3 regions of the Nocardiopsis mangrovi genome follow, and region 3 is predicted to be linked to each of the others. Evidence: riboswitches for the same ligand, from Rfam matches in the RefSeq annotation. Region 3 holds a riboswitch; each other region holds the start of a gene.
The links. A riboswitch is a leader RNA that binds a small molecule or an ion and turns the genes downstream of it on or off. The one in region 3 is predicted to bind S-adenosylmethionine.
Positions count from the first base shown of each region.

Region 1: it holds a riboswitch for S-adenosylmethionine, as region 3 does, so the genes downstream of both, ACFO4E_RS19795 (ABC transporter substrate-binding protein) here and ACFO4E_RS17180 (peroxidase-related enzyme) in region 3, are expected to answer to the same signal.
Region 2: it holds a riboswitch for S-adenosylmethionine, as region 3 does, so the genes downstream of both, thrC (threonine synthase) here and ACFO4E_RS17180 (peroxidase-related enzyme) in region 3, are expected to answer to the same signal.

Region 1 covers NZ_JBHSFQ010000021.1:830-4,889, forward strand. Annotated here, with positions in the region: gene ACFO4E_RS19780 (hypothetical protein) at 1-72, shown strand, start outside; gene ACFO4E_RS19785 (hypothetical protein) at 306-1,415, shown strand; gene ACFO4E_RS19790 (GAF and ANTAR domain-containing protein) at 1,526-2,308, opposite strand; SAM riboswitch class IV at 2,627-2,747, shown strand; gene ACFO4E_RS19795 (ABC transporter substrate-binding protein) at 2,839-3,939, shown strand; gene ACFO4E_RS19800 (ABC transporter ATP-binding protein) at 3,936-4,060, shown strand, end outside.
Region 2 covers NZ_JBHSFQ010000010.1:104,665-108,724, reverse strand. Annotated here, with positions in the region: gene groL (chaperonin GroEL) at 1-586, opposite strand, end outside; gene ACFO4E_RS12915 (ubiquitin-like small modifier protein 1) at 916-1,194, opposite strand; gene thrC (threonine synthase) at 1,280-2,545, opposite strand; SAM riboswitch class I at 2,558-2,699, opposite strand; gene ACFO4E_RS12905 (alpha,alpha-trehalose-phosphate synthase (UDP-forming)) at 3,058-4,060, shown strand, end outside.
Region 3 covers NZ_JBHSFQ010000016.1:127,209-131,268, reverse strand. Annotated here, with positions in the region: gene ACFO4E_RS17195 (SDR family NAD(P)-dependent oxidoreductase) at 1-343, opposite strand, end outside; gene ACFO4E_RS17190 (MarR family winged helix-turn-helix transcriptional regulator) at 413-967, shown strand; gene ACFO4E_RS17185 (macro domain-containing protein) at 1,007-1,489, opposite strand; SAM riboswitch class IV at 1,642-1,749, shown strand; gene ACFO4E_RS17180 (peroxidase-related enzyme) at 1,840-3,045, shown strand; gene ACFO4E_RS17175 (ABC transporter substrate-binding protein) at 3,147-4,060, shown strand, end outside.

The DNA of each region.
Region 1 (4,060 bases), on a different contig from region 3:
ATCATCGGCACCGCTAAGGGGACGCTCACCGCGCTCCCCGCGTGCGACGGCCCCGCGCCGTCGGCGGGCTGATCCGCGCCGGGCTCCGGCGGGCGCTTCCGGCCGGAACCGCCCGCGGGGCCGGCCGGACATCCTCGCCGCGACGGCACGGCCACGGACCTGCGCGGATGGGGCGGGCAGACCGCGGAACCCCCACGGAATAAGGGTTTCGGCGAAAATTCGGGCGATCTACGCTGAACTTCTCCATCACCTCAGGCGTCACACACATGTCATGTTGTGATCACCGAATGATGGGGAGTGTGTCAATGGCGGATGCCAAGCCGCTGATGAAGCGGGCCGGTGTCGGCTCGGCGGTCGCGGTCGCCGTTCTGGGGCTCTCCTCCGGGCCCGCATCGGCCGCCGAGGAGTGGCGCGAGGTGTACGGCGCACAGGGGGAGGACGTCATGTTCACCTCCGTCGCCGCCGGGGACTCCGAGAACGTGTGGGCCCTGGGCGCCCAGTACCCCGACGACAGCGACACGCCGCGCACCTACATCCAGCGCTACGACGGCCAGGAGTGGGCCCAGGAGGACCTTCCCGCCGACTGGACGCTGAAGCCCGAGGTCGCCGGTGCCTCCGGGCCGGACAACGCCTGGGCGGTCGGCCCCACGGTGGACGGCGTCAGCGCCATCCACTTCGACGGGACGGACTGGACGCCCTACGAGATGGACGCCGGGCTGACCCCCAACGACCTCGACGTCCTCGCCGAGGACGAGGCGTGGCTGATCGCCGAGGACGCCGTCGGCGACACCCGCGCGGTCCGCTTCGACGGCGAGATCTGGCGTGACTGGACGTCTCCGCCCGCCGGCGCCAACCAGGCGATCGACGGCGCGGACGGCGACACCGTGGTCGCGGTGGGCTCGACCTCCGACGCCCAGCCGCTCGCCGCGCTCTACAACGGCACGGAGTGGACCGACCTGGAGGTCCCCGAGGTCGAACTGCCCTCGGAGATCGCCAGCGCGACGTTCAACGACGTTCTGGTGCGCGCCGGTGACGACATCACGGCCGTGGGCTACGTCCACGACCTCAACGATGACGACATCAACGAGTACTGGCCGCTGACGGCGCACTACGACGGCGAGAGCTGGGACGTCACCGTCGACCAGGACCGCAACGCGAGCCTGGAGGCGATCGAGGACGACGGCTCGGGCGGCATGTGGATCCAGGAGGAGTCCTGGGACCCGACCTTCGTGCACCACGACTCCGCCGGGACGGTCACCCGCGACACGCCTGAGATCGAGAACTACGACCTCAGCGTCCGCGACCTCGCCCTCGTGCCCGGCACGCAGGCGGTCGTGTCCGTCGGCTCGTCCTACGACGAGGGCGACCCCGATGTGCCGACCGGCTACGGGGTGGTTCTCGCCTCGGGCCTGTAGGCCGGCACCCGCGTCCCCTCCCGCCGGCAGGGCGGGCGGGGGCGGCGGGCGCGGAGGGGTCCCGGCCGTTCCCTCGGCCGGGACCCCTCCGCGCTGCGGGGCCGGGTCGTTCAGGCGGGCTCGGCGGAGTCCGCCGGGGCCGGTCCCGCGAGCGGGTCCCCGGTCTCGGCGTCGCCCGGCGGCGCCGGGGCCGGCACGGCGCCGGCGCCGGTCACGCGCAGGGCGACGTCGCGCAGCTTGGTGTTGGTCTGCATGGAGGCCCGCTTGAGGACGTCGAACGCCTCGGCGTCGCTGAGCCGGTGGCGCTCCATCAGGATGCCGACCGCCGCCCCGATGTCGTGCCGGGTCGCCAGGCCCGCGCGGACGGCGGCCTCGCGCTCGGCGGAGGCGATGGCGACGGCGGCGTGCGAGGCGAACACCCACCCCCTCTCCTGGGCGGCGGCGTCAAAGGCGGCGGTCCGCGTGGCGTACATGTTCAGCGAACCCAGCGACCCGTCGTGGGTGAACAGCTCGAACCCCATCATCGAGCCGATCCCCAGGGCCAGCGCCGGCGCCCGGTAGGCGGGCCACCGGTCCTCCCGTGCCATGTCGTCGACGCGGACGGCGCGCTCCCCGCGCGCGGCGGCCAGGCAGGGGCCCTCGTCACAGTCGAACTGGGCCCGGTCGGCGGCACGGGCGAGCTCCCCGGTGGCCGCGGCGGTACACAACGCGCGGCCGGGCCGGTCGGCCATGAGGATCCCGGCCTCCTCGCATCCGTCGAGCGTGTGCACGGCCAGCCGGACGATCGCGTCCAGGACGTCGCGGACGGAGTCCTCGGAGAGCAGGTCGCGCGCCATCTCGGCGAAGACGCGGGGGTGGTCGCGCGCCGGCGTCTCGTTCGCGGGATCGTGCACGGCCTCGGCTCCTCGGCTGCCCTCGCCCGCGGGTGGGGCGAACCTGGCGCCCCGACTACCCACGACCCCGCCCGGTACTCGCGGCCGGGCGGCCGCCTCCGCGGGGCCGTCCTGGCGCGCCGCGATGCGCGCGGGTCGCCCCTGTGACACCCTGCGGTCGAATGATCTCCGCAGTTCGGACCCTGTACCCCGGTGCCGGAGCGGCGCTGCGGGGGACGGGGGAGGCGGGCGGGCGCCGGCCGAACCAGGGCGGAGTGTGCGACAGGGCACCCGACCTCCAAGAGTGGAAATGTCGGGATTCTCTGTTATGTTGATCTTCGTCACGAGTTCCAGCGACAAGCCCCGGCTGGCTGGACGGCAACCCTCCTCCGCGGCGGGGTGCCCCGGGTGAGGACATGGCCGTGGCCGGTGCCGAAGGCATCGGCGGCAAGCGCGGAGCCCCGCCACCGGCAGCGGGCCCCGACCCCCGGCGCAGGGCGCTTGCCGCCGCTGCCCCCGGCCGCCGAGAAGTACAGGCGAAGGGACGCCCGATGCAATCCACGACTCGACGCAGGGTCGCACTCACCTCCGGCGCGGCGACGTCCGCGCTGCTCCTGCTGGCCACGACCGCCTGTGGCGGCGTGGACACCTCCGGCGGCGGCGGGGGCGGCGACGAGATCACCGTCACCGCGTTCGCCGGCGAGTGGGGCAGCCTGTTCGAGGAGTCCTTCGTCGCACCGTTCGAGGAGGAGACCGGCATCACGGTGAACGTGGTCACCGGTGCCGACGCCGACTGGCTCACCCGGCTGCGCGCCGCCAAGGGGGAGAACCCGCCCTTCGACGTCGTGGCGCTCACCTCGGAGACCTTCCACCAGGCGGTCAACAACGACGTTCTCGAACCGCTGGACACCACCCGCCTGGAGCACTGGTCCCAGCTCGACCCCGTTCTGGTGGAGCAGTCCACCGTCGAGGGCTCCGCCTACGGGGCGCCGCTGACCACGGGGTCGCTGGGGCTGCTGTACCGCACGGACGAGATCGACGAGGCCCCGCAGGACTGGACCGACATCTTCAACGAGGAGTACTGCGGCCACATCGCGCTCCCGCCGCTGACCTACAACGCCGGCCTCCAGTTCTTCTCCGCCCTCGTCGCGCAGAACGGCGGCACGCTCTCGGAGCCCGACGCCGTCGACCGCGCCTTCGAGGACCTGGAGAAGCTGAAGGACTGCGTCTCGGCCTACCCGGCCGACGCCGGGACCGTGGCCACCACGATCCAGAACGGCGACGCCTGGATCGTGCCGTTCTGGGACGGGCGCGCCTTCGCGATGGAGGCCGAGGGGCAGCCGATCGGGTTCAGCTACCCGACCTCCGGCGCGGTGGGCGCCCTGACCTCCTACTACATCCCGGCCGGCAGTGAGAACACCGACGCCGCCTACCGGTTCCTCAACTACCTGACCTCCGCCCAGCACCAGAAGCCGTTCGCGCAGGGCACCTTCTACGGCGGGGGCAACGACTCCATCGAGTACGACCCCGAGTTCACCGCGAAGGTGGAGTACGGGCCCGAGGTCTACGAGGGCTTCACCTGGGTCGACTACGACGCGGCCACCCCCAACCTCAACGAATGGCAGCAGCGGTGGAACGAGATCTTCCAGTGAGCGGTCCCGGTGACGGGCCGGCCGGGGCCGATGGCGAGCACGTCGTCGTCGAGCGGCTGACCGCGGGCTACGACGGCACCGGCGTCCTCGACGTCGACCGGCTGGCCATCCGCCGCGGCGA
Region 2 (4,060 bases), on a different contig from region 3:
TGTCGAAGCGCATGCCCTCGGCGAGTTCGAGCTCCAGACCGAAGGTCTGGCCCTCCTCGACCGTGATGACGCCTTCCTTGCCGACCTTGTCCATCGCCTCGGCGATGGCGTCGCCGATCTGGGTGTCGCTGGCGGAGATGGAGGCGGTGGAGGCGATCTGCTCCTTGGTCTCCACGTCCTTGGAGATGTTGGCCAGCTCGTCGCTGATGCGGGAGACGGCGGCCTCGATGCCCCGCTTGAGGCCGACCGGGTTGGCACCCGCGGCGACGTTGCGCAGGCCCTCGCGCACCAGGGCCTGGGCGAGGACGGTGGCGGTGGTGGTGCCGTCACCGGCGACGTCGTCGGTCTTCTTGGCGACCTCCTTGACGAGCTCGGCCCCGATCTTCTCCCACGGGTCCTCGAGCTCGATCTCCTTGGCGATGGAGACACCGTCGTTGGTGATCGTGGGGGCGCCCCACTTCTTCTCCAGCACGACGTTGCGGCCCTTGGGGCCGAGGGTCACCTTGACGGCGTCGGCGAGCTGGTTCATGCCGCGCTCAAGGCCGCGCCGGGCTTCCTCGTCGAACGCGATCAGTTTGGCTGCCATAGACTTCTTGTCCTCCCGAGACCGGGCTGGTACGCGTGGGAACGAGCCGATGCCCGCGACGGACGGCCCCGGCTCGCCCCGGCAACCCGTCTGCCGGAGACCGCGGCCTCATCGTCTCGATCCGGAGTTAGCACTCCTCATCTCAGAGTGCTAAGGCTCCCATTTTTAGCACTCTCCATGGTCGAGTGCAAACGACCTGTGCCCGAATTCGCCGGGTGATCACCCGCAGGTCAACCCGGCCCCCGAAGCCGAAACCCGCACCCCCGGGACGGGCCCGGGGGATGCGGGTGGGGGTTCGGCGGCGCGCCCCGGCGCCGCCCGGGCGGGGCTCAGCAGCCGCCGGCGACCGCCGGGATGATGGAGACCTCGGTGCCGTCGGCGACCGCGGTGGCCAGGCCGTCGGCGAAGCGGACGTCCTCGTCGCCGACGTAGACGTTGACGAAGCGGCGGATCTTCCCGCTGTCGTCGAGGATCCGCGCCCGGATACCGGGGTGGGCGGCCTCAAGGTCGTCCAGCACGTCCTGGAGGGTGGCCCCATCGGCGGTCACCTCGGCCGCGTCCTTGGTGTAGGTGCGCAGGATGGTGGGGACGCGAACACTGACGCTCATGAGCGCATGACTCCTTGTCTTCGTGAACGGGCGCCGGCCCGCCCGGACGGGGCGGGACCGGGCCGGAAAGGGCGCGGGGGCGGCGTCAGAGCAGCCCGGCGTCCCTGAATGCCTTCAGGGACGGCTTGATGGTGGCGGTCACCCCGGCCTCGACCGCGTTGAGCGTCTTGAGGCCGTCGCCGGTGTTGAGCACGACCGTCTCGGCCGCGGGGTCGAGGGCGCCCTCGGCGAGGAGCCTGCGCAGCACGCCGGTCGTCACCCCGCCCGCGGTCTCGGCGAAGATGCCCTCGGTGCGCGCCAGCAGCCCGATGGAGTCGACCACCTCGGCGTCGCCGACGTGCGCGACGGCGCCGCCGGTGCGCCGGCAGATGTCGAGCACGTAGGGGCCGTCCGCCGGGTTGCCGATGGCCAGCGACTTCGCGATGGTGTCGGGCTTGACCGGCTGGATGACGTCGTGGCCCTCCTCCCACGCGCGGGCGACGGGCGAGCAGCCGGTGGCCTGGGCACCGAAGATCTTGTAGGGCCGGTCCTCGACCAGGCCCAGCCGGATCAGCTCCTGGAAGCCCTTGTCGATCTTGGTGAGCTGGGAGCCCGAGGCGATCGGGATGATGATCTGCTCCGGCAGCCGCCAGCCGAGCTGCTCGGCGATCTCGTAGGCCAGCGTCTTGGAGCCCTCACCGTAGTAGGGGCGGAGGTTGACGTTGACGAACCCCCAGTCCTCGCCGGCCGGGTCGCCGATCAGCTCCGAGCAGAACCGGTTGACGTCGTCGTAGTTGCCGTCGATGGCGACCACGCGGCCGCCGTAGACGGCCGCCATGATGACCTTGCCCTCTTCCAGCCCGGCGGGGATGAACACGCACGAGCCGAAGCCGGCGCGCGCCGCGGCGGCGCCGACCGCCCCGGCGAGGTTGCCGGTGGAGGAGCAGGACAGGGTGCGGAACCCGAAGGTGCGGGCGGCCTCGACGGCGATGGCCACCACACGGTCTTTGAAGGAGTGGGTGGGGTTGCCGGAGTCGTCCTTGACGTGCAGCGTGCGCATGCCGAGCTCGGCGGCGAGGCGGTCGGCGCGGACCAGGCGGGTGAGGCCCGGGTTCATGTTGGGCAGCTCGGCGACGTTGGCGGGCACCGGAAGCAGTTCGGCGTAGCGCCAGATGCTGGCGGGCCCGGCGGCGATGGACGCGTGGCTGACCTCGCCGAACTCGTAGGCGACCTCAAGGGGGCCGAAACAGAACTCACACGCGAAGCGCGGAGAGAGGTCGTAGCGCTCGCCGCACTCGCGGCAGGAAAGGGCCACTGCGGGGCCGAAAGGGCGGGCGGTGGTGGCACCAGGGCCGGTGGCGGTCATCGCCATGCGAGGCGTCTCCCCTCATCTTCCCTGTGAGCCGATCTGGCTCCAGGACGGAGTTGGCACCTGCCCCGGCCGCCCCGCAATTTCCGCGGAATCGCACGCCGAGATGGTTGCCGGGGCTTCGCAGGGCCGTTCCCTCCACCCCTCTGGATGAGCAATATGAAGTTGTCGGTGATCCGCTCGGGATACGTTCGCCACTGTAACCGACTCCCCACCGGCTCTGCCATCCGGGGGCGACCGCGATGGCGGCGCGCGGGCCGCGGCCGCCCGGGCGCGTCCGGGCCGCCGCACGCCCGTCCGGGGCGCGCGACGCCCTGGGGCGCACCGGATGCGCGCCGCGGCGCCGGCTCCGTATCCGGGCGGACACGCGCGGACATCTCGGCAGGTTTGGGTTCCACTGTGACGGGCGAGACCTATGACACCTTCCCGTACACCCACCCGGCCCCGCCCGGCGCCGGAGGCGGGTGGTCAAATGGGAGCTCGGCCCGGACATCGTGCGAGAGGTGGACGATCAGGTGGACAAGGCACAGATCCTCGTCGCATCCAACAGGGGACCGGTGTCCTTTTCGATCGACGACGACGGCGGGCTCCGCCACCGGCGCGGCGGGGGTGGGCTCGTGTCCGGCCTCAGCTCGGCCGCCGCCCAGGCCGACACGCTCTGGGTGTGCGCGGCCCTGTCCGACGCCGACCGCCAGGCGGCCGCCCGCGCGCCCGAGGGCCGGCTCGACCGGGCCGGGTTCGACGTGGGCGGCACCAGCGTGCGGATGCTCGACATCCCCCCGGCGACCTTCGCCAACGCCTACACCTCGGTCGCCAACTCCACGCTGTGGTTCGTCCACCACATGCTCTACGACACCCCCAACAAGCCCGGCTTCGGCGCCGGCTTCCGCGCCGAGTGGGCCGACTACCGCGCCTACAACGCCGCGTTCGCCGAGGGGCTGCTCACCGGCTCCGCCGACAACGCCCGGGTCGCCGTGCAGGACTACCACCTGGCCCTGGTGCCCCGCATGCTCCGCGGCCGCCGCCCCGACCTGCGCATCTCGCACTTCTCGCACACCCCGTGGGCGCCGCCGGAGTACTTCCGGATGCTGCCCGCCGACATCGGACGCGAACTCCTGGAGGGCATGCTCGGCGCCGACCACCTGGGCTTCCTCAGCCGGCGCTGGGCCGATGCCTTCTTGCGCTGCTGCGAGACCTTCCTGCGCGCCGACGTCGACTGGGCCAAGCGCACCGTCGAGTACGGCAGCCGGGTCATCGGTGTCGCCGTGCACCCCCTGGGCGCCGACGCCGACGGGCTGCGCGAGCGGGCCGCGGCCGACGACGTCGCCGAGCGCCGCGCCGCGCTGCGCGAAAGAGTCGGCGACCGCCGGCTCATCGTCCGGGTCGACCGCACCGAGCTGTCCAAGAACATCGTCCGCGGCCTCGACGCCTACCGGGAGATGCTCCGCGACCACCCCGAATGGCACGGGCGCGTCACCCACCTCGCGTTCGCCTACCCCAGCCGGGGCGACGTCCCGG
Region 3 (4,060 bases):
GCACGGCGGTGACCAGGTTGGCGTCCATGTTGGCGCGCCAGTTGGCCGCGAGGGTGGCGAGGTCGCGGGCCTGTTCGCGGTCGTAGTCGGTATTGCCGCCCGCGCAGTTGACCAGGACGTCGACGCGCTCGGGCAGGCCGTCGGCGAAGGCGCCGACCTGCTCGGGGTCGGTTCCGTCGCAGACGGCGGCGCGGACCCCCGCGCCCTCTTCCGCCGCGGCGGCCTCGATCGGCTCGCGACGGCGGCCGGTGATGATGACGGAGTCGCCGGACTCCGCGAACGCGGCGGTTATGGCCCGCCCGATCCCCGTGCCGCCCCCGGTGACGATGACGGTTCGTGCCATTTGACCCTCCCCAGGGTAGTGTTCAGACCTAAACGCAATATAACATTTAGATCTGAACGTAGGCCCTCCATGCCGAACGACCACCACCTGGACCCCGACGACCCCATCGACGCCGTCTCACTGGCGTGGCTGCGCGAACGCCCGGGGACACCCGTGACGAGCATCGGGATCGCCACGCGGATCCGGCACGCCGCCAAGCTGCTGGGCGAGGAGCGAAGACGCGTCCTCGCCGCAGCGGGGGCCGACCCCGCCACCCTCGACCTGCTCGGCGCCCTGCGGCGCAGCGGCCCCCCGTACCGGCTGACCACCCGCGACCTCGCCGAGCGCACCCTGGTGACCCCCGGGGCGATCTCCCAGCGCATCGCGCGCGCCGAGCGCGACGGCCTGGTCGAGCGCAGCCCCCGGGGCGACGGCTCCCGCGCGGTCGACGTCGCCCTCACCCCCGCCGGGCACGACACGGTCGAGCGCCTGGTGGACCGGGTCCTCGGCCGCGAATCCGAACTCGTCGCCGGGCTCCCCCCCGGCGACCGCGCCGCACTCGACGGCCTCCTGCGCACACTCCTGCGCGACCTGAACGCACAGCTGGACACGGAGAGCCCCAGCCGGGTGGCGACCGGCGGCTGAGCGCCGCCGGAGCCCGCTCCGGCCGGCTCCGCGCGGGTGTCAGCGGACGTCGTAGACGGTGGTGGCGACGCCTCCGGCGATGAGGGTGCGGTCGATGAGCGGCTGGATCCGGTCCCACGTCCCCCCGGCGAGCCCGCAGCCGATGCGCGGCATGTGGACCGAGGCGCCCAGCTCCACGGCGTGGCCGGTGAGCGCGGCGAGGCAGGTCTCGACCGCTTCGTAGCGGATGGGCGGGCCTTTGCCGCCGGCCTTGATGCCGTGCTGCCCCACCATGTTGGCCACCCAGGCGTCGGGGCGCACCCGCACCAGCTGGACGGCGCCGAGGCCGAAGTCGTTGGCGGCGCGCTCCCGGTGCCAGCGCCGGTACTCGCGCTCGGGTTCGGGCCACCTGCGGGAGACGGCGAGGACGAAGCCCTTGCCCCAGCCGCCGAGGTCGTTGCAGATGTGGGCGATGACCTTGGGGCCCTTGGCCTGGGGCGCGGTCGCGTCGCCTCGGACGACGCGGAAGAGGGCGGCTGCCATGCCGGCAGCCTATCGCCGGGGGTGGGCCGGGACCGGAATCACCGGGAACGGGCCCGGAACCGGCCGATGACCGCAATTCCTACCAAACTTGTCGTATTTATCACCTTCTACCCCCTTGTCCGCGTTTGACGAGATCGTTTACCTTCTTCGCAGGTCAAGAGTGCCAGCGCGAAGATCCGGCTTGCTGGCCGGCAACCTCCTGCACGGCGGGGTGCCTCCGGAGTTACGACCCGGCTGCGGGAACGCGGCATGCGTGCACGATCGGGGCACCCCGGACCGTCCGGTCCGCCGCCCCGCCCGGCTCCTGCCCGCCGTCCCGCCGCCACCGGCACGACGAGAAAGCGGAGACAGTGAGCAGCGCGCACAGCACCGATGCCGCGGCGGACGCCGCCCCCGACACCGTGGGCGGCCTGGCCCGCCTCGGCGCCGCCGTCGAGGCGGCCCGCCACGCCAAGCCCGGCTTCCCCCGCGAGGCACAGGCCGCCTACGACGCGCTGTTCACCGTCCCGGGCCCGGTCGCGGCGCCGGTGCGCAGGGGCCTCGCCGCCCTCGCCGCCCGCCGGCACGGCGCCGCCGACGTGGCCGCCCACCACGCCGGCGCGGGCGCCGACCCCGCTCTCTTCGCCGACGAAGCACCGGACGACCCCGCGCTGCGCGCCGCGGTCGAGCACGTCGACCTGCTGACCACCTCCCCCGCCCTCGTGCGGCGTGCGGACACCGACCGGCTCGCGGCGGCCGGCTGGACCCCCGACGAGACCGTCGTGATCGCGCAGACCGCGGCGTTCACCGCGTTCCTGGTCCGGCTGGTGCACGGCCTGCGCCTGATCGACGGCACCGCCGAACCCGCCACCGCCCCGCTGGAGCGCGCGACGCCGGCGCGCGGCCGGACCAAGAGCACCGCGACCACGTCCGCCAACGGCGGCGCGCGCCCGGTCGCCTACACCCAGGAGCTGCTGTCGTGGACCCCGTGGGTCCCGCCCGTTGCATCCGATGACCTCACCGACGAGCAGAGGGAGGCGTTCGCGGGCAAGACCAACGACGCCTACTTCCGGCTGCTGTCGCGCGCCCCCGGGCTGCTGCGGGCGCGCACGGCGGTCGACCACGCCGTCTTCTACACCCGCGACGGCCTCCCGCGCGCCGAGCGCGAACTCGCCGCCGCCGCGGCCAGCAAGGTCAACGACTGCGTGTACTGCGCGTCGGTCCACTCGCGCAAGGCGTCGCAGATGTCCAAGCGGACCGCCGATGTCCAGCGCGTGCTGGACGCGTCGCTCCCCCGCGACCAGGACTGGCGTGCCCTGGACCTGGCCCCGCTATCGGCGGGCCAGGACGCCCGGTGGGCCGCCGTCGTCGACTTCGCCGCGGCCCTGTCGACCACGCCCGTGTCGGCCACCGAGCGGCACCTGGCCGACCTGCGGTCGCACGGGATCACCGACGCCGAGCTGGTGGACCTGGTGGGGTCGGTCGCGTTCTTCGCCTGGGCGAACCGGCTGATGCTCACCCTCGGCGAGCCGTTCTGGCCGGGCACCGAGCCCGCCGCCGCACCCGCCCCGGCCTGAGCCCGGCCCCCGCCGCGCATCGTCCGCGCCCGCCGTCAGGCGGGCGCGGCCCCGCACCCCGCTCCCGCCACCCGCACCCACACCTCCGGAAGAGGCACCCCATGCCACCGATACGGCACCGCATCCGACCATTCGCCGCCCTCGCCGCCGCGGGCGCGCTCGCGACGCTCGTCGCGGGCTGCGGCGAGGTCGTCCCCGAATCCGGCGGCGGCTCCGCCGAGACCATCACCGTGGTCGACGACGCCGACCGCGAGGTCACCATCGAGGGCCCCGTGGAGCGCGCGGTCGTCCTCAACAGCTACGGCAACGAGTTCGTGCGCGCGATCGGCGCGGGCGACACGGTCGTGGGCATCGACAAGGTGTCCGCCGAGCGCCTGCCCTACCTGGGGCTCGGCGGGGACGACGTCGTCAGCGAGGACCTGTCGGAGATCAACTACGAGGCGGTCGCCGAGCTCGACCCCGACGTGTTCATCCTCCCGCGCAACGGCGCCTGGGAGGAGGCCGCCGGCCGACTGGAGTCCTTCGGGATCCCGGTGGTGGTGGCCACCGCCTGGGACTTCGACGTCTTCCACGAGACGATGGACCTCCTCGGCGAGGTGTTCGGCCGCCAGGACGAGGCCGCCGATGTCGCCGGGTTCTACGACGAGATCTTCGGGGTGGTCTCCGAGCGGGTCGAGGGGACCGAGGCCGTCCCCGTGTACTGGGAGACCGTCCAGCCCTACCTGACCGTGCTGCCCGGATCCGGCTTCGACCAGATCATCACCGCGGCCGGCGGCGAGAACGTCTTCGGCGACGTCGAGACCGGCGGCGACGTGCAGTCGGAGACGACGGTGGACCCGGCCGCCGTGGTCGAGCGCGACCCCGCGCTGATCATCCACGAGTTCGACCCGGCCGCCACCCCGACCGGCTCCGGCCGCTTCGACGACCTCGGCGACGACCTCCTGGGCCGCCCCGGCTGGCAGGACGTCCCCGCCGTGGCGGACGGCGAGGTCTACGTGAGCAACGGGTGGGCCAC